DNA from 2 places in the Ruminococcus sp. MSJ-25 genome. Region 1 is predicted to be linked to the other one. Evidence: predicted binding sites of a transcription regulator. Region 1 holds the regulator's gene; the other holds the start of a gene.
What was found. The regulator Rex, encoded in region 1, represses fermentation and respiration genes when NADH is low (regulators of the CRP and FNR family bind a similar motif). The targets are predictions, from matches to a motif close to ATTGTTAANNNNTTAACAAT.
Positions count from the first base shown of each region.

Region 1 (12,338 bases):
TTTTCATTGCTGATTTGCTGTAATGCACATGAGATCTTTTGTAATAACGCATATTTTTCCCCCATTTAAGCATAAAAGCCAACACCTTAATATGGTGTCGGCTTTTGTTTTATCTTACTTTTCCATTTTCATTGAAATGTCAAATGCCTTGACTGAGTGTGTGATAGCACCGATAGAAATGATATCAACGCCCGTTTCAGCTATTGCACGGATTGTTTCAGAGGTCACGTTTCCTGAAGCTTCTAAAAGTGCTTTGCCATTTGTCATTTCAACAGCCTTTGCCATATCTTCATTTGTCATATTGTCAAGCATGATTATCTCAACGCCAAGTGTAAGAGCTTCTTTGAGTTCTTCAAGGTTTCCGACTTCAACTTCTATCTTGACTGTATGCCCCATTTTTTCTCTGAGAGCGTTTACTGCACCAGTCATGCTGCCATATGCGTCAAGGTGAGTATCTTTGAGCATTGCGCAATCTGAAAGATTGTATCTGTGGTTTTTTCCACCGCCTACTGTAACTGCATATTTCTGCAAAACTCTAAGACCCGGGAGCGTTTTTCTTGTATCCGCAACAGACGCCTTTGTACCCTTTACAAGCTCAACGCATCTGTTTGTTGCAGTTGCAACGCCTGACATATGCTGAACGATATTCAGTGCCGTTCTTTCGCCTTTGAGCAAGGCTCTTGTTGAGCCTGTTATTTTTGCGATAATGTCGCCTTTCTTGACCTTTTCACCGTCATGGATAAATATCTCACATTTAACATTGCTGTCAAGAAGCTGAAAAACTCTCATTGCAACATCAATTCCACAAAGAACGCCTTCGTCCTTTGAAACATACTTTGCTGTTGAAACTGAATTTTCGTCAACAAGATAATCCGTTGTAACGTCTATATAGTTGATATCCTCCAGCAGAGCTGTTTTAATGATATCGTCGATCTGAAACTGCATTAATTTCATTTGTTTTCCTCCATTTTTTCTTTGGATTTGAGCTTTTCGATAGCGTCCTTTAATACGATATAAGCGACAGTTGTAAGAGACCTTGCTTCAACATAATCTCTGTCTATTTTGAAATTACCGTCACAAAGGAAATTTTTTAGCTTTGTTACTTCTTCAAGATCAGGCGGCAAAGCCTCCTTATCAGGGATAACGAAATATGCACGCTGCATTATATCTCTTATCTCTGTTCTTATGCCATGAGGAATGTGCGGGGCTTCATTGTCTATCTTGAAATCGTATGTTTCAAGGTCACCACTGTCAGATTTTATCTTCTCATTGATGTCAGCCGCAGCACGTCTTGAAAATACCAAAGCTTCAAGAAGGGAATTGCTTGCAAGTCTGTTATTGCCATGAACCCCTGTATGTGAACATTCACCGCAGGCATAAAGCCTGTCAATGTTAGTTCTTGCATATGTATCAACATTTATGCCGCCCATAAGGTAATGATGACAAGGGAAAATAGGTATCATATCCTTAGTCATGTCATAACCTGCTTCGAGAAGCTTTTCATTTATCATAGGGAATCTGTTTCTGACAAACTCAGGGTCTTTGTGAGTGATATCAAGATAGAATTTGTCAGAGCCTGTTTTCTTGGCTTCAGCCATGATCGCATGAGAAACAACATCTCTAGGTGCAAGCTCCAGCCGATCGTCATAGTTTTGCATAAATCTTTCGCCGTTGCAGTTTTTAAGATAAGCTCCCTCGCCTCTGACAGATTCAGAGATAAGGAAAGTTTCACGAGTGTGCTTGTTGTTAAAGCCTGTTGGGTGGAACTGGATATAGCTGAGATTTTTTATCTCTGCACCAAGCTCATGAGCAATAGTTATGCCGTCGCCTGTTGCGATAGCGGAGTTTGTAGTGTATTCGTAAACTCTGCCTATTCCACCAGTTGCAAAAATGGCGTATCTGCAATTATATGTCGTATATTCGTTGTCATTAGTCAGCACAAGAATGGAAAAACCTGTTTTGGTTTTCTTTGCGTTGCACATAACGGCATTTTCGAGTATCTCAACATTATCTAGCTGTTGAACATTTCTTAGTAGAGTTGTTTCGATCTCCAGACCTGTGGTATCGGCATGATGAAAAATCCTGTTCATACCGTGTCCACCTTCGAGAGTGCGGTGATAAGATCCATCAGGACACTTATCAAAGTCAGCGCCAAGCTCTATGAGTTTTCCGATGTCAATATAGGCTTCGTCAACAAGGACCTGAGTGGACTCAGGATCATTTTCAAATCCGCCTGCTACAAATGTATCATGTTTGTGATATTCAGGCGAGTCCTTTGGATTGTCGTAAACGCCTGCAATTCCACCCTGTGCAAGGGAAGAGTTACACAAGGTCAGCTCTCTTTTGGAAAGCACAAGTACATTTAAATCACGGGAAAGGTTAAGTGCTGCATATAGACCTGCCGCACCGCAGCCAGCGATAATAACGTCATAATTTTTGTTGTTCATATTTGTAACCTCTTTGTATGGCGGAGTGTCGCCAAGTGTTATGTAAAAATCACACCAGATATTGCTCTGAAATAATTTATACTTATTTCATTATACCATATATTTTTCCCTTTTTCAACTGTTATTTGCATATATAATGCACATACCTTAAATTATTTTAAGTGCAACTTAACAAAAAAATGACTGCCTGCTCCCAAAAGGGAACAAGCAGTCGGAGGTTTATTATAGATCAACTAATAATCAAATATTAGTCACTCTGCAAATTGCTTTGTCAGCAAATATTATTTGCCGTAGTAAGCCTTGAGGTACATTTCCTTCAGCTCGCTCATGAGTGGGTATCTTGGGTTAGCACCTGTGCACTGGTCATCAAATGCGTCCTCAACCATGTTGTCAAGAGTCTCAAGGAAGTGCTTCTCGTCTACGCCGTAATCAGCGATAGTCTTCTTGATACCAACTCTTTCCTTGAGTGCCTCGATAGCGTCAATGAACTTGTTGAGTGTATCCTCATCGTTCTTACCAACAATACCAAGTGAATGTGCACACTCGCAGTATCTCTCAAGAGTATGTGGATACTGATACTGTGAGAAAGTACCCATCTTTCTAGGTGTTGGGTCAGCGTTGTATCTCATTACCATTGTGATAAGGAGAGCGTTAGCAACGCCGTGTGGCAGGTGATGATAAGCACCGAGCTTATGAGCCATTGAGTGGCAAACACCGAGGAATGCGTTAGCGAATGCCATACCAGCCATTGTAGATGCTGTAGCCATTTCCTCACGAGCCTTAACGTCTGTCTGACCGTTGTCATATGCATCTGGCAGATACTTAAAGATAAGTTTCATAGCTCTCAGTGCAAGACCGTCAGTGTAATCTGTAGCCATTACAGATGCATAAGCCTCAAGAGCGTGTGTCAAAGCGTCGATACCTGATGCAGAAGTCAGACCTCTTGGAGCAGACATCATCATATCTGTATCAACGATAGCCATGTTAGGCATGAGCTGATAGTCAGCCAGAGGATACTTAGTACCTGTCTTTTCGTCAGTGATAACTGCGAAAGGTGTTACCTCAGAACCTGTACCAGAAGATGTTGGGATAGCAATGAAGTATGCCTTCTCACCCATCTTAGGGAATGTGTAAACTCTCTTACGGATATCGATATATCTCATAGCCATATCGAAGAAGTCAGCGTCTGGATGCTCGTAAAGAACCCACATGATCTTACCAGCGTCCATTGCAGAACCACCGCCGATAGCGATAATTGTGTCAGGCTCGAAAGCTCTCAACTGAGCAACACCCTCAAGTGCACAAGCAAGTGTTGGGTCTGGAGCAACATCGAAGAATGTTTCGTGGAGAATACCCATTTCATCGAGTTTATCTGTGATAGCCTTTGTATAACCATTCTTATAAAGGAACTGGTCTGTTACGATGAATGCCTTTTTCTTGCCCATAACAGTCTTCAACTCGTCAAGAGCAACAGGGAGACAACCCTTTTTGAAGTATACCTTTTCAGGTGCTCTGAACCAAAGCATATTCTCTCTCCTCTCAACGACTGTCTTAATGTTCAGCAGGTGCTTAACGCCAACGTTCTCAGAAACTGAGTTGCCGCCCCATGAACCGCATCCGAGTGTGAGGGAAGGAGCAAAGTCAAAGTTATAGAGGTCACCGATACCGCCGAGTGAAGAAGGTGTGTTTACGATAAGACGGCAAGTCTTCATTCTTGCAGCGAACTTATTGAGCTTTTCTCTCTCGTTTATGTTATCTACCCAAAGAACTGAAGTATGACCAAGACCACCGTTGTTTACGAGAAGTGCCTCTGCGATGTCAAGAGCGTCGTCAAAGTTCTTTGACTTGTACATACCAAGGATAGTTGTGAGCTTTTCGTGACCGAAAGCCTCTTCTGGAGCTGTGCTTGTAGCCTCGCCGATGAGTACCTTTGTATCCTCTGGAACTTCAAAGCCAGCCATTTTAGCGATAGTTACAGGACGCTGACCAACGATCTTAGCATTAAGAGCACCGTTGATGAGCATTGTCTTTCTGATCTTGTCAGCCTCTTCATCGTTGAGGAAGTAGCAGCCTCTCTTGATGAATTCCTTCTTAACATCGTTGTAAACTGTCTTATCAGCAATAACTGTCTGCTCTGTAGCACAGATCATACCGTTATCAAATGTCTTAGAATGAATGATAGAGTTTACAGCGTTTACGATATCAGCAGAAGAATCGATGATAGCTGATGCGTTACCGGCACCAACACCGAGAGCTGGTGTACCAGATGAATAAGCAGCCTTTACCATTCCAGGACCGCCTGTAGCGAGAATAGTGTCAGACTCTCTCATGATCATGTTTGTGAGTTCAAGAGAAGGAACATCGATCCAACCGATGATACCCTTTGGAGCACCTGCTGCAACAGCTGCATCATAAACGATCTTAGCAGCAGCGATAGTTGACTTCTTTGCTCTTGGGTGTGGTGAGATTATGATACCATTTCTTGTCTTAAGACAGATAAGTGTCTTGAATATAGCAGTAGAAGTTGGGTTTGTTGTTGGGATAACAGCAGCGATAAGACCGATAGGCTCGTAAATTCTCATTGTGCCGTAAGCCTTGTTCTCCTCAAAAACACCACAAGTCTGAACATTCTTGTACTTATTGTAGATGTGCTCAGCAGCATAGTTGTTCTTGATAACCTTGTCTTCAACGATACCCATGCCTGTTTCCTCAACAGCCATCTTTGCAAGTGGGATTCTTGCCTTGTTAGCAGCGATAGCGGCAGCCTTGAAGATCTTGTCTACCTGCTCCTGTGTGTAGGTAGCGAAGATTGCCTGCGCAGCTCTTACTTCAGCGATCTTAGCAGTCAGAGCTTCCTCTGTATCGACGATGCCGACTGTTTTAGCTTCACTCTTTGCCATAAAATAAACCTCCAATAAATTAATTATTGTTTTTTACTCTTGATAACTCCCGCTCGGGTTTTATCTTACTTATATTATATACGATTGTTATTTTTTTGTCAATCTTATAAAGTTACAGCTTTTTTGATATTTTACGTCGCTTTATTATGCAATATACATAAATATTGAACATTGTTTTATGATAGATTAACAATTCATGACCGTCAAACTGCACAATAAAAATCAGATTGATAAAAATTTATCATATATGCCGCCTGAAAAAAGATTAATAAATATAAGATAAAAACTAAACAAAAATAAAACAGTTGTGAAAATAACGAAAATGTGCTTGACATTTAGAAAATCTGTAGTATAATATAGACATAACAGAGATACATAGAAAGCACGGAGATGTAAAGGTAATTTTACACAATAAGGCTGTTGAAAAATCAATGTATACTCTGAAACTCGACTTAATACCATATTTTAAAATAAAAGGAGATATGACTTATGAAACTTGATAACTTTGTAGCATCCAGCGACATCTATGATGTTTATGAATCTGATGGAATGGCAGTCAGGATCTATAAGAAGCCTGAATACAAGGAAAAGTGTCTGTATGCAGCTCTTACACACGCAAGAGTTGAAACAACACTTGGCAATTCCTTTATAAAGATGCCTGTTCTTCACGAGGTTTCCGTTATCGACGGCAAATGGGCTATTACAATGGACTTTATAAAGGGTAAGACTCTTCAGCAGCTTATGGACGAAAATCCAGACAAGAAAGACACGTATCTTAACCAGTTTATCGACATTCAGTGCGAGATACACGCTCAGTATATGCCACTTCTTTCAAAGCTGAAAGATAAGATGGCAAGACAGATCAAGACTCTTGGTCAGATCGACGAGATAAAGAAGTATGAGCTTCTCACAAGACTTGATTCAATGCCAAAGCACATCAAGCTTTGCCATGGTAACTTTGAGCCAAAGAACGTTATCATCAATGACGAAGGTACTTATGTTATCAATTGGGGTTCTGCTAGACAAGGTAATGCGTCTGCTGACGTTGCAAGAACATACCTGCTGTTCTGCCTTAACAATCCTGATCTTGCTGAGGCTTATCTTGATAAGTATTGCGTAAAGAGCGGAACATCTAAGCAGTATGTACAGGCTTGGTTGCCGATCGTTGCAGCAGCACAGCTCATTAAGGGCAAGCCGGAAGAGAAGGATCTGCTCATGAAGTGGATCGACGTTGTAGATTACGATTAGTCTTTTTGTCAGGTTGTAACAAATTTGTAACCTCTTATTGTGCAAATAGCTAAAAAATGATTTATCCCGATTATGAGTTTCGTCATAATCGGGATATTTTGTTACAATTCTTTATAATCTCTTTACAGAGTAATTTTCATGTGATATAATGTGAAACTGTTGAAATATGACATAATGATTTAGGACTACAGAGGTTATTCGGAGGATCAATATGAAAAAGCTAATGATAGCTGTTGCTATAGTTTGCACTATGTTTACTTTGCCGGCTTGTGGAAAAAATGCCGATAATAAAACAGAAAATAATGTTAATCTTACAAATAATGACGTAACGACAGCTCAAACAGAGGTTACTGATGAAGTGCCAGACGAAACTACTTCACTCCCTGACAGAAGCACTCTTGAAAAGATACCAGATGAGGCTGTTGATTCGTTTAATCAGGTCGTAGATGTCTGCAAGGAGATATATCCTTTGGCTGAAAAAACAAAAAGGCTTTATGGTTATACAGGCACTAAGACTGTGAACAAAAAGAATTGTTACATTTTTGTTATATATGATAAAAATGACGATGTGTTGACAAAGGTGGCAACTGTCGCTGCCGAGGTTGCATCAGATAAGCTTTACGTTCTTGATGATGAAACAGGAAGTGCTGAAAAAATCAATACCGAGGATGTTAAAACTCAATCTACAGAGTCATGGGCAGATCAAGTAACTGAGTCTTTTGCTGAATACTATCAGAGCAAAGAGGTTAACGACCATCTTGCTGCAGTTGTTGAAACAGCCGCGGTTAAAACAGTTCGCTAATACTTTATATAAAAAAATCACACCAGAGAATTTTCTGGTGTGATTTTTTTATTCGATCTCTTCGCTGTTGTCAGTATCAGTGCTTGTGATGATATTTGTTGCATATGTAAGTGTAAGCAGGCTGTCACCTAAATGGACATTTTCCACAACTATGTTTTCATAGTCGATGCTAAGATCATAATGTGAAAAATTCCAGAACGCTTTCAGACCAAGATTTACAAGCTGGTCTGCAATAGCCTGAGTGTTTGCTTTCGGTATACAAAGCACAGCTACAACAGGGGAGTTTGCTTCGCAAAAGCTTTCTATATCATTAGTGTGACGAATCGGTATGTTTCCTACCACTTCACCAGTGAGCTTTGGGTTTATATCAAATATGCCTATGAGATTGCAACCCCTTGTTTCAAAGTTAATATGTGTGGCGATAGCTTTACCGAGGTTTCCTGCACCGATAAGTATGGTCTTGAAATGCTTGTCTACTCCGAGTATCTTGCCTATTTCCATTCTAAGCTCGTCAACGTGATAGCCATATCCCTGCTGACCGAATCCGCCAAAGCAGTTAAGGTCTTGTCTTATTTGTGAAGCCGTGAGCTTCATTCTCTCAGAAAGCTCCCTTGAAGATATTCTTTCAAGTCCTTCTTTTTGAAGCTCACCTAAAAATCTATAATAACGTGGCAGTCGTTTTATTACTGATGCGGATATCGAACCGTCTTTAGACATATATTTACACTTTCCTTTACTAAAAAACATGATTGATAAATAAATAACAATATCACATAATATAATAGCACTAATCTTTTCTTTTGTCAAGGACTTGTAAACTCTCTGCGGTCTAAAAAAGCAGCCTCGTTTTACAGAAGCTGCCTTATGTACATTAATTTTATTCTAGATCTTTTTTCTTTACAGAAGCAACACAGAAGTCGATGCGTTCTTCATCATCTTCTTCATTTCCTGAACCTGTGAGAGGAACTCCTTTTGTTGGATCGATCCCGTCAACGGCTGTAACAAGCCCTGTACCCTCGCCAATAGAAGCACCCGGTACTCTGAACTTTGTAATGTCGATAGGCTCGATAGAGGTCTCAACAGGCTTTTCAAGCTGTGGTATCCACTCGTATGGTACACGATAAGCTCTGTAGATCATGTTGCTTTTGAATGTGCCGGCAAAATTCTTGAAATAAGGGTTTACAAATTCCCAAACTATTTCATGGTCAGGTGTGACTTCAAGAAGATGTCCATCTGAACCTTCCGTAATAAGAGTGTTTCCGTTCGGAAGTCGCTGTGCAGAGCTGATGTATGAGCTATAGAACTTAGAAGCGTCAGTAAAAAGCAGATTTCCTGCTTCAAGGGGAGTGTACTGCCATGTTATTTCAAGTGTAACAGGATTGAATTGAAGTACTCTTGAGTAATCTCTGTGTGCATTGTTCACGCCTGTGAGGGAAGCAGGGTTAGGTGTGCCGTAGCCACCCTCGCCACCGTTATCGAATACCAACAGGTCGCCCTCTCCAGGAAGTCCCTTTGGTATCATGTGCAGGTGGTGCTGACCAATTATCCAGCCAAGCTTCTTTGTGGCTTCGCTTTCGTTGAAGTTAGGACCTACACGCCATACTATCTTACCTGTTGATTTCTCGATAATTCCGAGTATGTTTGAGTTTCTTGCGTCAAATATGATATTGTCTGGGTGGAAGCGTTTGTCGCCTGCGTCATACCACTTATTTTCGCCAAGGGTAGAGAAGTTGTTTATGTGCATCCAATCTCCACCTGCCTCACCGTGAAGACCGGGGTTTCTGAACAATGCGTTCTTTGCGGCCTCGTCAAAGCCAAGCTCATCAAAGTGGTCGCTTGCACGCCAGCTCCAAATTATATTGCCTTCCCAATCCACTTCGATGATCTTATCGTCGATAAGTCTTTTGTCTGAAATATCGTGGTTGTAAAGGTTCTCGTGAGTAAGGATAAGTGTATTGCCACTGTCTGTCTTTGGCTCGCCATTTGGATAATAGTAACCCACAGTGCTGCCCTCACGCTGAAAATCATGGTGCTGTCTAGCCATATAGACCGGTTCCTTACCCGGGTCGGCAACAAGTTCAGTTTTGTCGAATTTCCATACGATATGACCGTCCCAGTCTACCTGAACAAGATCAAGTTGATCCTGATATGCATATTTACCTCCTCTTGCTCCTGTTGTGCCCATTACATATCCGCCTGGGAGTATTTTGTTAGGAAATCCTCCCAGTCCAGCCCAAAGCTTTACTTCATTGCCATTCATATCTATGAGCAGAGCACCTTTAGCGGACGGGAAGATCGTATAGCCGCTGTAGGCTTTTTCTTTGTTGTATATTGTAACTCCTGTTGGATAAATGCTTGGATAACCCATGTCTGATTCCTCCTTGTTTATTTGTCTGCTTTTGTCAGGTCTGCCGTAACGTTATCTGGAAATGCTTTTTTTGCTGAGTCTGGATAATAAAATTTCCTTATGTTGTAATTGTTTGAATATTTACCATTCTCATACGCCCACTTATTTATTTCATCAAGATGAGATGCAGCTTCCTCAGAAAGTCCCAGTTTAATACTGTACTGTTCCCAGTTTGTTTTGAAATCATCTGGTTCGATTCCATATTTCTTTGATATTTTTTCAGCCGACTCATCTAAGTTGTCATTTATGTATTTAACGCTTTCATCAAGTGCTTTAAGATAGTTCGTAAGAGTTTCAGTATTGTTCTTTGCAAAGTCGCTTGATGTTATAAGATAAGCAGATACATTTATCCCTATATCTTTTGCAGATGCGACCTGAGTCCAGCCCTCTGCTTCATATTTTTTTATAGCTGAGCCTGTAACGATAGCGGCTGATGCCTCACCGTTATGTGCAACTGCTATCTGAGTTGATATGGAATCTGTGTTGACGTTTTTCTGCTTTGACGGGTCAAGTCCTAAATAAGTCTGAGCCTGCCAGTTGAAGTATTCTGAAACTGTTCCAATAGAAGTTATCCATCCTTCACTTTCATCTAAAGCATCAAGATCATCTTTGTATTTTGGTGCAACAAAAAGACCGCCGTTATATGAAACGCTAGAACTTAGATCTGAAAAAATCACAAGATTAGTGTTATCGAGAGTATTTCCAATTCTGTTTACAGCAGCAAAATCTGCAAGAAGTCCTGTATCTGCTGTGCCTGTTGCAATAGCGTCAACTGTGTTAATGCCGGCAGCGTATTCTGATGTTTCGAGAGATATACCATATTTCTCAAATATTCCTTGCTCCATACCGATATAGTCGGCGTACTGATCTGGCTGACCTGTCATGTTCGCAACTCTCAAAACGCTAAGCTCTTTACCGTCTTTGGTAACCTTCTTTGCGGTTTTTCCGCTTGATGAACTACCGCATGATGCAAGAAGAGTTGCTGTCAATGCTGTCGATGCTATTATTGCGATTATCTTTTTTATGTTCATTTTTAAATCTCTCCTGTTAAATTAATTATTTTACGTCAAAGTGTTTAAGTTTTTTCTTGCCAATAAACTGTAGGATCCTGTCAGCAGCAAAGCCAATCACAGCAAGTGTGACGATTCCTGCAAAAGCCCAGCTTGTTTTGTAATAAAGCTTCGAGCTGTTTATAAGATAACCAAGGCCATCACTGCCGACCAGCATTTCAGCTGCCACAACACAGATGATAGCTGAGCTAAGTCCTAGTCTTATTCCAGTGTAGATATTAGATACCGCTGATGGTACAACTACCGTGAAAAAAACTCTTGCTTTTTTTGCCCCCATACAGGAAGCTGCTTCCACGAGCTGCTTATCAGTTGAAGCCACACCCGCTATAGTGTTTACGAACATAGGGAAGAATGACGCGTAGAAAATAAGTGCTACTTTTGATTCTTCGCCTACTCCGAACCACATTAGAAAGAGTGTCGTCAATGCAATAGCAGGCACAAATCTGAAAAAGCTAAGTATAGGTTCAACGAGCCAGCGTACAGGTCTGAAATTTCCTACAATAAGACCCATAGGAACAGCAAAAATTATTGAAAGTAGCCAGCCTTTTATTACTCTTCCGACGCTTGCAACAATGTCACTCCAAAGAGTTCCGTCTTTGATAAGTTCCTTCATGCTGTCGATCGTTTCCTTTGGGCTTGGAAGAAAATATTCATCATATTTCAAAGATCCTATTCCCCAAAGGACAATTATTGCTACCCATGATATGATGCCACATTTTAGTATCTTCTGTATAGCAGAGGACTTTGTTTTATTATTTTCCATCTTTAATGTCCTCCTTATTAAATATAGTACAGCTCTGAGTCATCAAGAGCTTTGTTTACGAGAATATTTGTCGTGTTTTCATCAATAGTGTAAAGCTTCTTGATAAGTACTTTTACCTTATCACCTTTTTTCAGACGGGAAGCGTTCAGCGGATATCTGCCTGTTACTGAGATACCGTCTATGGAAGCTTTAACCTCAAAGGCGTTTCCTCTGAATGAAACTTCTTCCACAACGGCATCCTCCATTGAGCTTTCAAACTGGTGATACTCGCTGTCTTCAAATTTGTTTATCTCGATAAACTCAGGTCTGATTATAGCTGAAGTCTTGCCCTCTGCTGTTTCAAAGCCTTTGAGCTTGCTGTAGTCCTCGATAACTGCGGACTGACCGATAAACTGAGCAACAAAAGGAGTTTTAGGTTCAAGGTATATCTCAACTGGATTGCCTATCTGCTCGACTCTGCCTTTGTTTGTGATAACAATTTCGTCTGCGACCTCTATTGCTTCGTCCTGATCGTGTGTAACGAAAATGCTTGTTATGCCTATTTTATCAATAGTATCACGAAGCCATGTTCTCAGTTCTTTTCTTACCTTTGCGTCGATAGCTGCAAAAGGTTCGTCAAGTAGAAGTAGTTCAGGCTGAGGTGCTAGTGCTCTTGCAAGAGCGATACGCTGCCTTTGACCTCCGCTAAGCTGGTCAGGATA
Region 1 is NZ_JAHLPI010000014.1:187,676-200,013, forward strand. Features, by position in the region: gene KQH97_RS05025 (DUF3592 domain-containing protein) at 1-52, opposite strand, end outside; gene nadC (carboxylating nicotinate-nucleotide diphosphorylase) at 115-954, opposite strand; gene KQH97_RS05035 (L-aspartate oxidase) at 951-2,447, opposite strand; gene adhE (bifunctional acetaldehyde-CoA/alcohol dehydrogenase) at 2,729-5,347, opposite strand; gene KQH97_RS05045 (phosphotransferase family protein) at 5,837-6,595, shown strand; gene KQH97_RS05050 (hypothetical protein) at 6,807-7,397, shown strand; gene KQH97_RS05055 (redox-sensing transcriptional repressor Rex) at 7,446-8,114, opposite strand; gene KQH97_RS05060 (aryl-sulfate sulfotransferase) at 8,275-9,765, opposite strand; gene KQH97_RS05065 (ABC transporter substrate-binding protein) at 9,783-10,835, opposite strand; gene KQH97_RS05070 (ABC transporter permease) at 10,861-11,637, opposite strand; gene KQH97_RS05075 (sulfate/molybdate ABC transporter ATP-binding protein) at 11,655-12,338, opposite strand, start outside.

Region 2 (12,338 bases), on a different contig from region 1:
AGGTATATCCTCATTTGGGCTTATCTTCTCGGAAAGGGAAGCTATGACCTTATCAAGCTTTTGCGGAGCGTTCTTTGCAGTGTCGGTTATTATCTTTTCCTGCGTTTTGTATTGCTGTATGAAAGTCTTTACAATGGTCTGCTGGATACCTGTTGAGCCAAACTCAAGGGAGAGGTCGGAAGCCTTTATAATGCCTTTTATATCCTCGCTTTTAAGCATTTCTTCTGCCTTGTCAATGTCCGTATACGTCACCTTGAAAAGAGCCTCATCACTATCTGATATCTGTTCAAGCACCTGCTTAAGGATATCGTTTTCTTCTATATTTGTCACCGCAACAGGTATCGCATTGAATACAACATCTTTTTCGTATATTCCTGAAAACGCCATCTTAAAAAAGCAACCCAGTATTATAGGAAAGGCTATGAGCCAGAAGAGTATGGCTTTTTGACGCAGACAGCTTTTAAATTCGTATTTGAATATGTGTGAGAACATTCTATCACTCCTTATCCCTGAGAGCCTTGCCGGTTATTTCAAGGAAAACGTCATTGAGGGTAGGCTGCTCAGAATAAACGCTGCCGAAGCCCACCTGATTTTCCTGCAATATTTTCAGTATCTCAATAAGATTGTGCCGTCCTCCTGTACAGCGTGCAACGAGCTTGTTGTCGGCATAGGAAACATTATAAACGTGTTCCAAAGCTTCTATTTGTTCACGGACGTTTTCAGGAAGCTGGAGTATCTCGGCGGTGATAGTTTCGGTGTTCTTTATCATGCGTTTGAGTTCCTCTGTAGTACCCTCGGCTATCTTACTGCCCTTATCCATTATGGCGATACGGGTGCATATCTGCTCGACTTCTTCCATGTAGTGGGAGGTGTAAATTATAGTCGCACCCTCACGGTTGAGCTGTAAAATGCCCTCCAATATCTTGTTTCTTGATTGTGGGTCAACAGCAACTGTCGGCTCGTCGAGTATGATAAGCTCAGGCTTGTGTGCGATACCACAGGCAATGTTAAGTCGTCTGAGCAGACCCCCTGAAAGCTTTTTAGGGTGGAACTTCACGAAGTCCTCAAGCCCCACAAAAGCTATGGCATCGTCAACATATTTCTTTCGTGTGGCTTTGTCGGTGATGTAAAGCCCGCAAAAATAGTCAATGTTCTCATACACAGTCAGCTCGTCAAACACCGCAACATTCTGCATTATAACGCCAATACGCTTTTTTACCCCATAGTTCACAGGAGACATTTTTTCACCGAATATCTCGATGTCGCCCTTATCGTATGCCAGCAGTGAGAGCAGGCAGTTTATCGTGGTGGTCTTGCCCGAACCGTTAGGACCGAGAAGCCCGAAGACCTCGCCTTTTTTTATTTCAAGATCAAAGTGGTCAAGAGCAATAAGTTCCTTGTATCTTTTTACCAGATTGTCTATTTTTACTACAGTTTCAGCCATAAGAAAAAACCTCCCTTAGTTTGTATTATCATTATACAATACTATCCGCCAAAAAGCTAGTGAGCAAAGTCACATCTTCATGTGACAAATGTCATATTATAAAAAAGCAGAGCGGCTGGTGACCAACTCTGCTTTGCAATTATTTAAGCTGTGCTGTAAATATCATCATGCCGTTTTCGGCTTTGCATGATATCTTGCTTTTGTGCGACCTGACTATTGCCTGTGCAATAGAAAGCCCAATGCCGTAGCCGCCTTTTTTCTCTCCCTTTGACCGAGAACGTGAGCTGTCGTCACGATAAAATCTGTCAAAAAGTTTTGTTAGGTCGCCTTGCGGTGGTTCTTTGCAGGTATTTGAAACTTCAAGGTCTGTTTCCTTGCCATTATGAGAAGTGAAAAGCTTTACGGCTATCTCGCCGTCCTCGTCAGCGTATTTTACTGCATTTTCCGTGAGGATAGAAACAAGCTGTCTTATCGCACCCTCGTCGCCGTGATAGGAAAGTCCGTTGGCAACATCAATGGTGAGCTTTTTGCCCTTTGTTTCCGCAAGGGTAGTAAAAGGCGAAGCGGCGTCATAAACAGCGTCAGAAATGTTGAAGTCAGCCATGGTAAGAGCAGGCTTTTCCTCCTCCATTTTTGCAAGGCTCAAAAGCTCTTTCAGCAGACCGTTGAGCCTTGTTATCTGATTTTTTATGCTCACCGTCCACTCGTTTGGCTCTGACACCATTTCAAGAACTTCCGTGTTTGCGGAGATTATGGCCAGCGGCGTTTTTATCTCGTGCCCTGCGTCGGTGATGAACTGCTTTTGCTTTTCAAAGCTTTCCACAACAGGTCTTATGGCACGCTTTGAGAAGATTATGATAAGCAGACATACAAGTATATATCCTGCCGCACCTATAGCGCACGACACCAGCAAAAAGCGATTTTTGGTGGCACTGTCACTGCGGCAGTCCATGAAAACTATTATCTTGCCTTTGTCAGTGTCGCCTGTTTTGTAGCGGTAGTTTCCTGACGTGCCTGAAGTCTTGCCGCTGTCAAGAACGCTTTTGCCGTATTCTATAGCCTGCGAACTTGACACCGCCGCAACGTGTCCTGTATCTACCTTGGTTATTTCGCCATTGCTGTCGGTATATACAACAAAATACCTTGTCTGATACTTAGTTTCCTCGTTAAAGCCTCTGTGCTTATCAGGCTTTTTGCTCTCAGGGGGAGATGAGCTGTCTGAATTATCCTGCGGCTTGTCATGCTTCATGCCCATGGGATCAAACTCAGGAAATCTGCCGTCATTTTCGATTATTATGTTCAGCAGATTGTCTGCATTCTTGTTGGTCTGATAGATGTTCACTCCATTTATGCCGCCTATTATGGCAAACTCTACGATAAGAAGGCACACAGCGGCGATAACAACGAATTTCCGCTGTAAACGCTTAATCATTATGCTTTTCCTCTAGTGTGTAGCCCACGCCCCTTGTAGCTTTTATCTCGACATCAGCTCCGATAAGACCAAGCTTTTTACGCAGATATGAAATATATACCCACACCACGTTTATCTCAGCGTCAGAGTCATAGCCCCATATCTTTTCCATGAAACGCTCTGTGGAAATAAGCGTGCCGTGATTTAGCATAAGGGCTTCTATCATTTGAAACTCTTTGTTGCCAAGCTTCTGAGAGCCGTTAGGACCTGAAAGCTCAAAGCTCTGTCTGTTGAGAGAAACGTTTCCGAAAGTAAGGGTAGAGGGTGCAAACTCAGTGCGGCGGCGTGTCATTGCCCTTATTCTCGCAAGAAGCTCGCCCATTGCAAAGGGTTTTGTAAGATAATCGTCAGCACCTGAATCAAGTCCGGTTATCCTATCGTCAATATCAGACTTTGCAGTAAGCAGCAGAACAGGGGAGTCGATACCCTTTTCACGAAGCTTTGTAAGCACCTGTATGCCGTCCATACCAGGCATCATAATGTCAAGTATTATGCCGTCATAATCCTGTGCAATTGCATAGTTGTATGCGTCGATGCCGTTGTAAACAGCGTCAACAGAATAGTTTTTGTGTTTAAGCACTGCCGAAAGCGCATTTGCAAGCTCCACTTCGTCCTCAGCAAGAAGTAATCTCATTAAAATTCCTCCCTATAAGTCAGTATAATATCTTACGATATATGATAACCTATGAACTTTAAACTCACTTTAAATGTATTATACCATAAATATTCTTTTCGGGCAATAAAAATCTGCCCCCGAAAACCGAGGGCAGATAAAAGATTTTTGAATTAGAATGCTGTCTTATAGATGCCGAGGATAGACTCAACTGTGCAAGGTCTTGGATTTCCTCCTGTGCATACGTCTGCAAATGCAGATTCGCTCAAAGCCTGAAGATCCTCTTCCTTAACGCCTATCTCGTGGAGCTTCTCAGGGATTCCAACGTCCTTTGAAAGCTGCTTAACTGCGTTTACTGCGGCTGCTCTGTATTCAGCCTGGCTCATGCCTGTTGTGTCAACGCCCATTGCCTCTGCGATGTATTTGAACTTTTCGCCTGTGTATTCAGCGTTGTACTCCATTACATACGGAAGAAGTACAGCGTTTGCAATTCCGTGAGGTGTGTCATAGAATGCACCGAGCGGGTGAGCCATGCCGTGAACAACGCCAAGTCCGACGTTTGAGAAGCCCATGCCTGCGATATACTGACCGAGAGCCATATCTTCTCTGCCCTGTGGGTCATTCTCAACAGCCTTTCTCAGTGAACGTGAGATGATCTCGATAGCTTTAAGATGCATCATGTCTGTAAGCTCCCAAGCGCCAAGTGTTGTGTAGCCCTCGATAGCGTGTGTAAGAGCGTCCATACCTGTTGAAGCTGTAAGTCCCTTTGGCATTGATGACATCATCTTAGCGTCGATTATAGCAACAACCGGGATATCGTGTGGATCAACGCAAACGAACTTTCTCTTCTTCTCCTCGTCTGTGATAACATAGTTGATAGTTACCTCTGCGGCTGTGCCTGCTGTTGTAGGAACAGCGATTATAGGAACACTAGGATTCTTTGTGTCAATAGCGCCCTCAAGAGAAGTAACGTCAGCATACTCAGGGTTGTTTATGATGATACCGATAGCCTTTGCAGTGTCCATTGATGAGCCGCCGCCGATAGCGATAAGATAGTCAGCGCCTGCTGCCTTGAAAGCTTCGATACCAGCCTTTACTACCTTTACAGTAGGGTTAGCCTTTACCTGAGAGAATATATCATAAGCAAGTCCTGCTTCCTCCAAAAGATCTGTAACGTTCTTTGCAACGTTAAATTTGATAAGGTCAGGGTCTGTTACAACAAGAGCCTTTTTAAAAGTTCTCTTCTTTGCCTCTGTAACTATCTCGCTGATCGAGCCTGCACCGAAATATGAAGTTTCATTAAGTATCATTCTGTTAGCCATTTGATTATTCCGCCTTTCAAAATATATGATCTCTGTTATCAAAGTTATATCTTTGATTATTGATATTATACAACTTTTATACCGTGATTTCAATTATTTTTATGTAAAATATTAGTGGCGTAATATTGTGTAAAACAGCCAAAAACATAAATCATTTAATCTAAGGCACACTGTACAAGGCGTAACCTGTGAATGATACTTTTTTCTTGACAAATCGGCAAAAATGTGCTATAATTCTCAATTAGGAAAGTTACCTTGCGGAAAATTTCGCAAGGTGCTTTTGTGTTTTATAGGCTTTTTGTGAAAAATTACGATTTTCTTTCCTTTGATGGGAGAAAATATATTTATAATTTTTATTGTTTATAATTTTGGCGAAATATATTAAGCAAATCGTTACAGAAAGCATTCGCTTTGCTGTGTCTTGATAAATCGGAGGAGTATGTATGATTAGAGAAGATTTAAGAAATGTTGCTATTATTGCCCACGTTGACCACGGTAAGACTACCCTTGTAGACCAGATGCTCAAGCAGAGCGGTACTTTCAGAGAAAATCAGGCTGTAGAAGAAAGAGTCATGGATTCAAACGATATTGAGCGTGAGAGAGGAATCACTATCCTTGCAAAGAATACTTCTATCAAGTATAAGGACGTTAAGATAAACGTTATCGACACCCCAGGCCATGCTGATTTCGGTGGTGAGGTAGAGCGTGTTCTTAAAATGGTAAACGGTGTTATACTGCTTGTGGACGCAGCCGAGGGTCCAATGCCACAGACAAGATTTGTGCTTCAGAAAGCACTTGAGCTTGGTCATAAAATAATCATCGTTATCAACAAGATAGACAGACCTGACGCTCGTCTTAACGAGGTAGGCGACGAAGTTCTCGAGCTTCTCATGGATCTTGACGCTACTGACGAGCAGCTTGACAGCCCTATTCTTTATTGCTCAGGCAGAGCAGGTACAGCTACTCACTCACCTGATGAAGAGGGCAAGGATATGATACCTCTCTTTGATGAGATTCTCAGCTATATCCCTGCACCTGAGGTAGATACTGAGGGTCCAATGCAGTATCTTGTTTCCGCTATCGACTACAACGAGTATGTAGGAAGAATAGCTATCGGCCGTATCGAGCGTGGCGAAATGAAAGTTAATCAGGACGTTACGATCGGCGATTATCATCAGACTAAGAAGGAATATCGTGGCAAGATAGTTACAATGTATCAGATAGAGGGACTTAACAGAGTTCCATGCCAGAGTGCAAAGGCTGGCGATATCGTTTGTATAAGCGGTATTGAGAACATCACTATCGGTGACACTATCTGCGACTTCGGCAACTTTGAGGCTGTTCCTTTTGTAAAGATATCCGAGCCTACAGTTGAAATGACATTCTCTGTAAATAATTCACCATTCGCAGGCAGAGAGGGCAAGTTCGTAACGAGCCGTCACCTGAGAGACAGACTTTTCAAGGAGCTTCTTAAGGACGTTTCACTGAGAGTTTCTGAAACAGACAGCACAGACGCATTCAAGGTCGCAGGACGTGGCGAAATGCACCTTTCTATCCTTATCGAGAATATGCGTCGTGAGGGCTATGAGCTTGGCGTTTCAACACCGCACGTTCTGTTTAAGGAGATAGAGGGCAAGCTTTGCGAGCCTATCGAAAGACTTGTTATTGACGTTCCTGAGAACTGCGTAGGTTCTGTTATGGAGAAGATAGGTGCAAGAAAGGGCGAGCTTCAGGAAATGGCACCTGTTGGAAGCAGAATGAGACTTGAATTTCTTATCCCTGCAAGAGGACTTTTCGGATACAAGAGCGAGTTCCTTACAGACACAAAGGGTGAGGGTATCATGAGTTCTGTATTCCATGACTACGAGCCATATAAGGGCGAGATACCAAAGAGAGCAACAGGCTCACTTGTTGCGTTTGAAACAGGCGAGGCTGTAACATACGGTCTTTACAACGCACAGGAGAGAGGCGAGCTGTTCATCACAGCAGGCACACCTGTATATGAGGGAATGATAGTTGGCGCTTCACCAAAGCAGGAAGACCTTGTTGTAAATGTCTGCAAGAAGAAGCACCTTACAAATACCCGTGCAAGCGGTTCTGATGACGCGCTCAGACTTGTTCCGCCAAGAAATCTCAGCCTTGAGGATTCACTTGAGTTTCTCGCTGATGATGAGCTTCTTGAAGTAACACCAAAGAGCATAAGAATAAGAAAGCGTATTCTGAGCAACTCACAGAGAGCTAAGGAAAGAGCTAAAATGTAATAATAACAAAAAGAGGAGCGGTCATGCCGTCTCCTCTTTACTTTTTATGAAATTGTAGTGCTATTGTATGTTGGTGTAGTAGAAAATAGCAAGCTGTGTGCGGTCACGGAGGGAGAGCTTTTCTAGGATAGTGCTGATGTAATTTCGCACTGTGCCCTCACTGAGATAAAGCAGTGAGGCTATTTCCTTGTTGCTAAGCCCTTTTGCCACCTGTTCGATTATCTCCTGTTCTTTTTCGACTATGCCGTAGTGGTCAAAATCAAAACTGCTGTGATTGGTAAGAAGCTCAGGAAGCTTGCTTGCAACATCTGAGCCGAAAACTGTCTGCCCATTCATAACGGTTTCAAGGGCAGGGCATATGCTTTCAAAATCCTGCTTTAAAATATATCCCTTTGCTCCCATAAGCACAGCCTTTATTATGTATTCATCATCAGAAAATGTGGTAAGATAAAGTATCCTTGCGTCATGGTACCCAGCAAGGATCTTTTCGCCGGCTTCAATACCGCTCATGCCGTTCATGCGGATATCCATAAGCAGAACATCAGGCTTGAGAAGAGAATAAAGCTCTATGGCTTCCTCACCGCAGCTTCCCATGGCAAGAACGTTCACACTGCCTGTGCTTTCAAGAATGGTTTTCAGCGACACCGCCACAAGCTTGTCATCATCTATTATAACAATGTTCATGTCAAGACCTCCGTTCAGTCAGGTTTTGTTTCGGCACAGACAGAAAAATGCGGAATCCATTGCTGCCCGATGTGATGTTTATGTTTCCATTTAAAGAAGCCGCACGCTCACGCATATTGGCAAGTCCCATGCCGCTTTCGTCTATCTTTTCGGGACAGCTTCCGTTGTCTGCGATACTAAGCTGATAAAGAGCAGGGTGTTCACGAATGATTATTTTTATGCTGTCGCCGTCGCTGTGCTTTGCAGTATTGGAAAGTGCTTCTTTTATAACGCCAATAAAGCAAAGCTTCACATCTCGTGACATTCTTTCGGAAAAGTCATAATCACAGCTTACTGCAAATCTGTCTTTCAGAGGTCTTATGCAGTCTTCAACAGCAGGCTTTAGTGCGATAGAATCGTCATGAAGATCATGAACGCTGCTTCGTATGCTCGTCATGGCGGTGTTCAGCGTGCCGCTCAGGTCGTTGATGGCTTCACCGACAGTTTCATCTTTGTTTATGACCGAAAGCGCACCAAGCTGTAAAATAGACCTTGTGAGCATATGCCCCACGTTATCATGTATCTCCCTTGCAATGCGGTTACGCTCTTTCAGCGTGGCAAGATATATCTCGTAGTCTTGATTTCTCTGCATGGCTTTGTTTTTCTCTACAAGCTGGGTGGTAAGTTCTTTTGAATTGTCACGAGTATTTATGAGCATCTTTGTCAGCTTTTCGTTCAGAACGCTGCGGCTTGAAATTGTGAAGCTTACCAAAAAAAGAGCGACAAGCGGGAAGAGGTCGTTTCCCAGAGTGAATATATTTGCAAGTACACCTATGAATGTTAAGATCATAGCAGGGTAAAATTTTGTACAGAAAGCATCATAAAGCACCAAAGGGGCGAATATCAAAGCTTCTTTGCTGAAAATGCAAAGTGAGCTGTACGCAATAACTGAAAGGTATGCAACGGCAGAGCTTGGTTTTATTTGAAAGATAGCGGAGCATATGACAGCCAACAGCAATGTGGTGATGTTTGACGGATCTGTTTCCTCTGCAAGCATGAATGCACAGCAGCTAAGGCCTAAAAGAAACTTATCCCACAGCTTGTTCATATGGCGTTCCCCCTTTGATGTGATATCTCAATTTTAACACATTAGTGGCGGATTGTCTAGTATCGTTCTAAAATAGTTTTGCTATACTGTAAAAATCATTGACTTATACCTATAAAAAATGGTATAATGATAACAATGATAATTTCTTGTAAGGAGCATATTTTTATGAAAGACGGTTTTATAAAGGTCGCCGCCTGCACCCCTGAGATACAGGTGGCAGACGTTGACTTCAATGTGGATAAAATAATCAGTCAGCTTGAAAAGTGCAGGGAAGAGGGCGTAAAGGTCGCTGTGTTCCCTGAACTTTGCATAACAGGTTATACCTGTCAGGACTTGTTCTTTCAGAACGCTTTGCTTGACAAGGCAATGGAGGGCGTTGTAAAGATAGCAAAGACTACTGCTGACAGCGATATGCTTGTGGCTGTGGGCGTGCCTGTGAGAGCAAACGGCAAGCTTTATAACTGTGCGGCTGTGATGCAAGACGGAGAGGTGCGTGCCTTTGTACCTAAAACGCATCTGCCGAACTATAACGAATTTTATGAGGCAAGACATTTTGCACCATACAGAGGCGAATGTGCTGCCATTGATCTGAGAGAGTACGGACAGCTTGAATTTATACCGCCTATGGAACAGACCGTTTTCGTATGTGAAGAGATACCTGAGCTTGTGGTGGGCTTTGAACTTTGCGAGGACTTGTGGGTGGCTGACCCTGTTTCAAATTATCTTGCTAAGGCTGGGGCTACCCTTATATGCAATCTGTCTGCAAGCGATGAAGTTATCGGCAAGGACTCATACCGCAGACAGCTTGTTTCAAACCAATCTGCAAGGCTTGTGGCAGGGTATATCTATTGTTCTGCAGGTGACGGCGAGTCAACGCAGGATATGGTCTTTTCAGGTCACAATATCATTGCGGAAAACGGCTCTATACTTGCGGAGAGCAGGCTTTTTGAAAACGGCATTACCATATCGGAAATAGATTTTAAAAAGCTTGCCTTTGAACGTAGAAAAATTTCCACCTATCCTGCAAGCGCAGAGTGGGACTATTCTTCCAAAGACAGCGGTTTCTTGGATATGGAAAACATTTCTCGTGAGAGATTTTCCCTCGAAATTGGCGAAACAGCTTTGACAAGAAAATTTGCAAAAACGCCTTTTATCCCGTCAAATCAGGCGGAGAGAAACGAGCGCTGTCACCTTATTTTGCAAATGCAATCCCATGGTCTTATGAAGCGTATCGCACACACACATTCCAAAACTGTGGTCATTGGCATTTCAGGGGGACTTGATTCTACGCTTGCACTGCTTGTGTGCGTAATGGCAATGGACTTGCTGAAACGTCATCATACTGATATCGTTGCGGTGACGATGCCATGCTTTGGCACAACAAAGCGCACACGCTCCAATGCGGAGATACTTTGCGACGCTTTGGGGGTAACGTTCAGAGAGGTAGATATCTCAAAAGCAGTTTTACAGCACTTTGAAGATATCGGTCACGATTATAACGATCACAGCGTTGTGTTTGAGAATGGTCAGGCGAGAGAGCGCACAAAGGTGCTTATGAATATCGCAAATCAGGTGAGCGGAATGGTGGTCGGCACAGGCGACCTGAGCGAGCTTGCTCTCGGCTGGGCGACCTACAACGGCGACCATATGTCCATGTACGGTGTGAACGCTTCTATCCCTAAAACGCTGGTAAGACATATCGTTCAGTATTACGGCGACACCTGCACATCTGATACTCTGAGAGATGTGCTGTACGATATTTTGGACACTCCTGTTTCTCCTGAGCTTCTTCCTACCGACGAGAGTGGAACTGAGATGACACAGAAAACAGAAGACCTTGTCGGTCCATATGAGCTTCATGACTTCTTCCTTTACTATGGCATACGCTGGGGCTTTGAGCCGTCAAAGGTGAAAAGGCTTGCGAAATATGCCTTTGAGGGGGATTATCCTGACGAGGTCATAGACAAGTGGCTCAAAACATTCTATCGCAGATTTTTCTCACAGCAGTTCAAGCGTTCCTGCCTGCCTGACGGCGCAAAGATCGGTTCTGTTACCCTGTCACCGAGAGGAGATTGGAGAATGCCGTCTGACGCTGTGGCTAAGCTTTGGCTGGAGGATATCGACAAATAACGCAAGGTAAAAATAAAGTAACAAAATCTTTATAACTGCTCGGTTTTACAGAATTGGCTGTTCAGATATAATTATAAGTAAGGAACGGAAAACTTTTCTGAACAGTATCATTACGGAGGATTTATTATGAAATACACAGAGAAAGAGGTTTTGCAGTTCGTTGAAGAAAACGACGTAAAGTTCGTAAAGCTCATGTTCTGCGATATATTCGGTTCGCTAAAGACTATCTCTGTTATAGCAGGCGAGCTGCCGAAAATATTCAGAGAGGGACTTATCTTTGACGCTTCAAAGCTCGGTGGCTTTTTGAATGTGACTGCTTCAGACCTTAGACTTTTCCCTGACCCTGATACGCTGGCGCTTCTTCCATGGCGACCGCAGCACGGCAGGGTAGTAAGATTTTTCTGCCACCTGAAATATCCTGACGGAACGGCTTTCGAGGGGGATGGCAGGTTTTTCCTCAAAACTGCTATCGCATATGCGAAGGGTAAGGGATATAACTTCCAGATAGGTACTTCATGCGAGTTTTACTGCTTTGAAAAGGACGATACTGATATGCCTACAAAGCGTCCTCACGATTATGCAGGCTATTGTGACGCTGCACCTGTTGACAGGGGAGAAAACCTCAGACGTGATATTTGCCTGACACTTGAGCAAATGGATATTTTCCCAGAAAGCTCAAGACATGAAACCGGTCCGGGTCAGAACGAGATAGATTTTCAGTATTCAAACGCACTGAAAGCCGCCGATAATCTTGTGACATTCAAGAACGTTGTAAAATCTGTGGCTGACAGAAATGGGCTTTACGCAACGTTCATGCCAAAGCCTATCGTTGACAACTGCGGATCTGGTCTGCATATAATGCTCATGTGCATGAAAGGCACGGAAAATGTTTTCAAACCTCAGCTTGGCGGACTTTCCAAAGAGGCTGAGCGCATGATAGCAGGAATACTGAAAAACGTTGGCGATATGACGCTGTTTCTAAACACCACTACAAATTCATACAAACGTTTTGGCAGTCTGCTTGCACCTAAGTACATTTCATGGTCACATGAAAATTATGCACAGCTTCTTCGTGCACCGCTTGCTGATACAGATGAAAATGGTATAATACTCCGTTCAGCAGACAATACCTGTAATCCTTACTTTGCTATGGGTTTGCTTATTTATGCCTGCATAGACGGCGTTATAAATAAGGAAGAACTTCCAAAACCTTTTAATTTCAATATAGGCTCGGCAGACGAAAGCGAGCTTGCAAAGCTTGAAACACTTCCGCAGTCTTTGAAAGAGGCAGTGGAACGTGCTGAAAAGAGCGAGTTTCTTGCGGAT
Region 2 is NZ_JAHLPI010000001.1:38,164-50,501, reverse strand. Features, by position in the region: gene KQH97_RS00305 (ABC transporter permease) at 1-492, opposite strand, end outside; gene KQH97_RS00300 (ABC transporter ATP-binding protein) at 497-1,444, opposite strand; gene KQH97_RS00295 (HAMP domain-containing sensor histidine kinase) at 1,584-2,876, opposite strand; gene KQH97_RS00290 (response regulator transcription factor) at 2,869-3,549, opposite strand; gene fucO (lactaldehyde reductase) at 3,702-4,850, opposite strand; gene typA (translational GTPase TypA) at 5,294-7,111, shown strand; gene KQH97_RS00275 (response regulator transcription factor) at 7,172-7,795, opposite strand; gene KQH97_RS00270 (sensor histidine kinase) at 7,797-8,882, opposite strand; gene KQH97_RS00265 (NAD(+) synthase) at 9,048-11,012, shown strand; gene KQH97_RS00260 (glutamine synthetase family protein) at 11,139-12,338, shown strand, end outside.
Region 2: the regulator Rex is predicted to act here: its motif matches at 5,073-5,092, upstream of fucO (lactaldehyde reductase).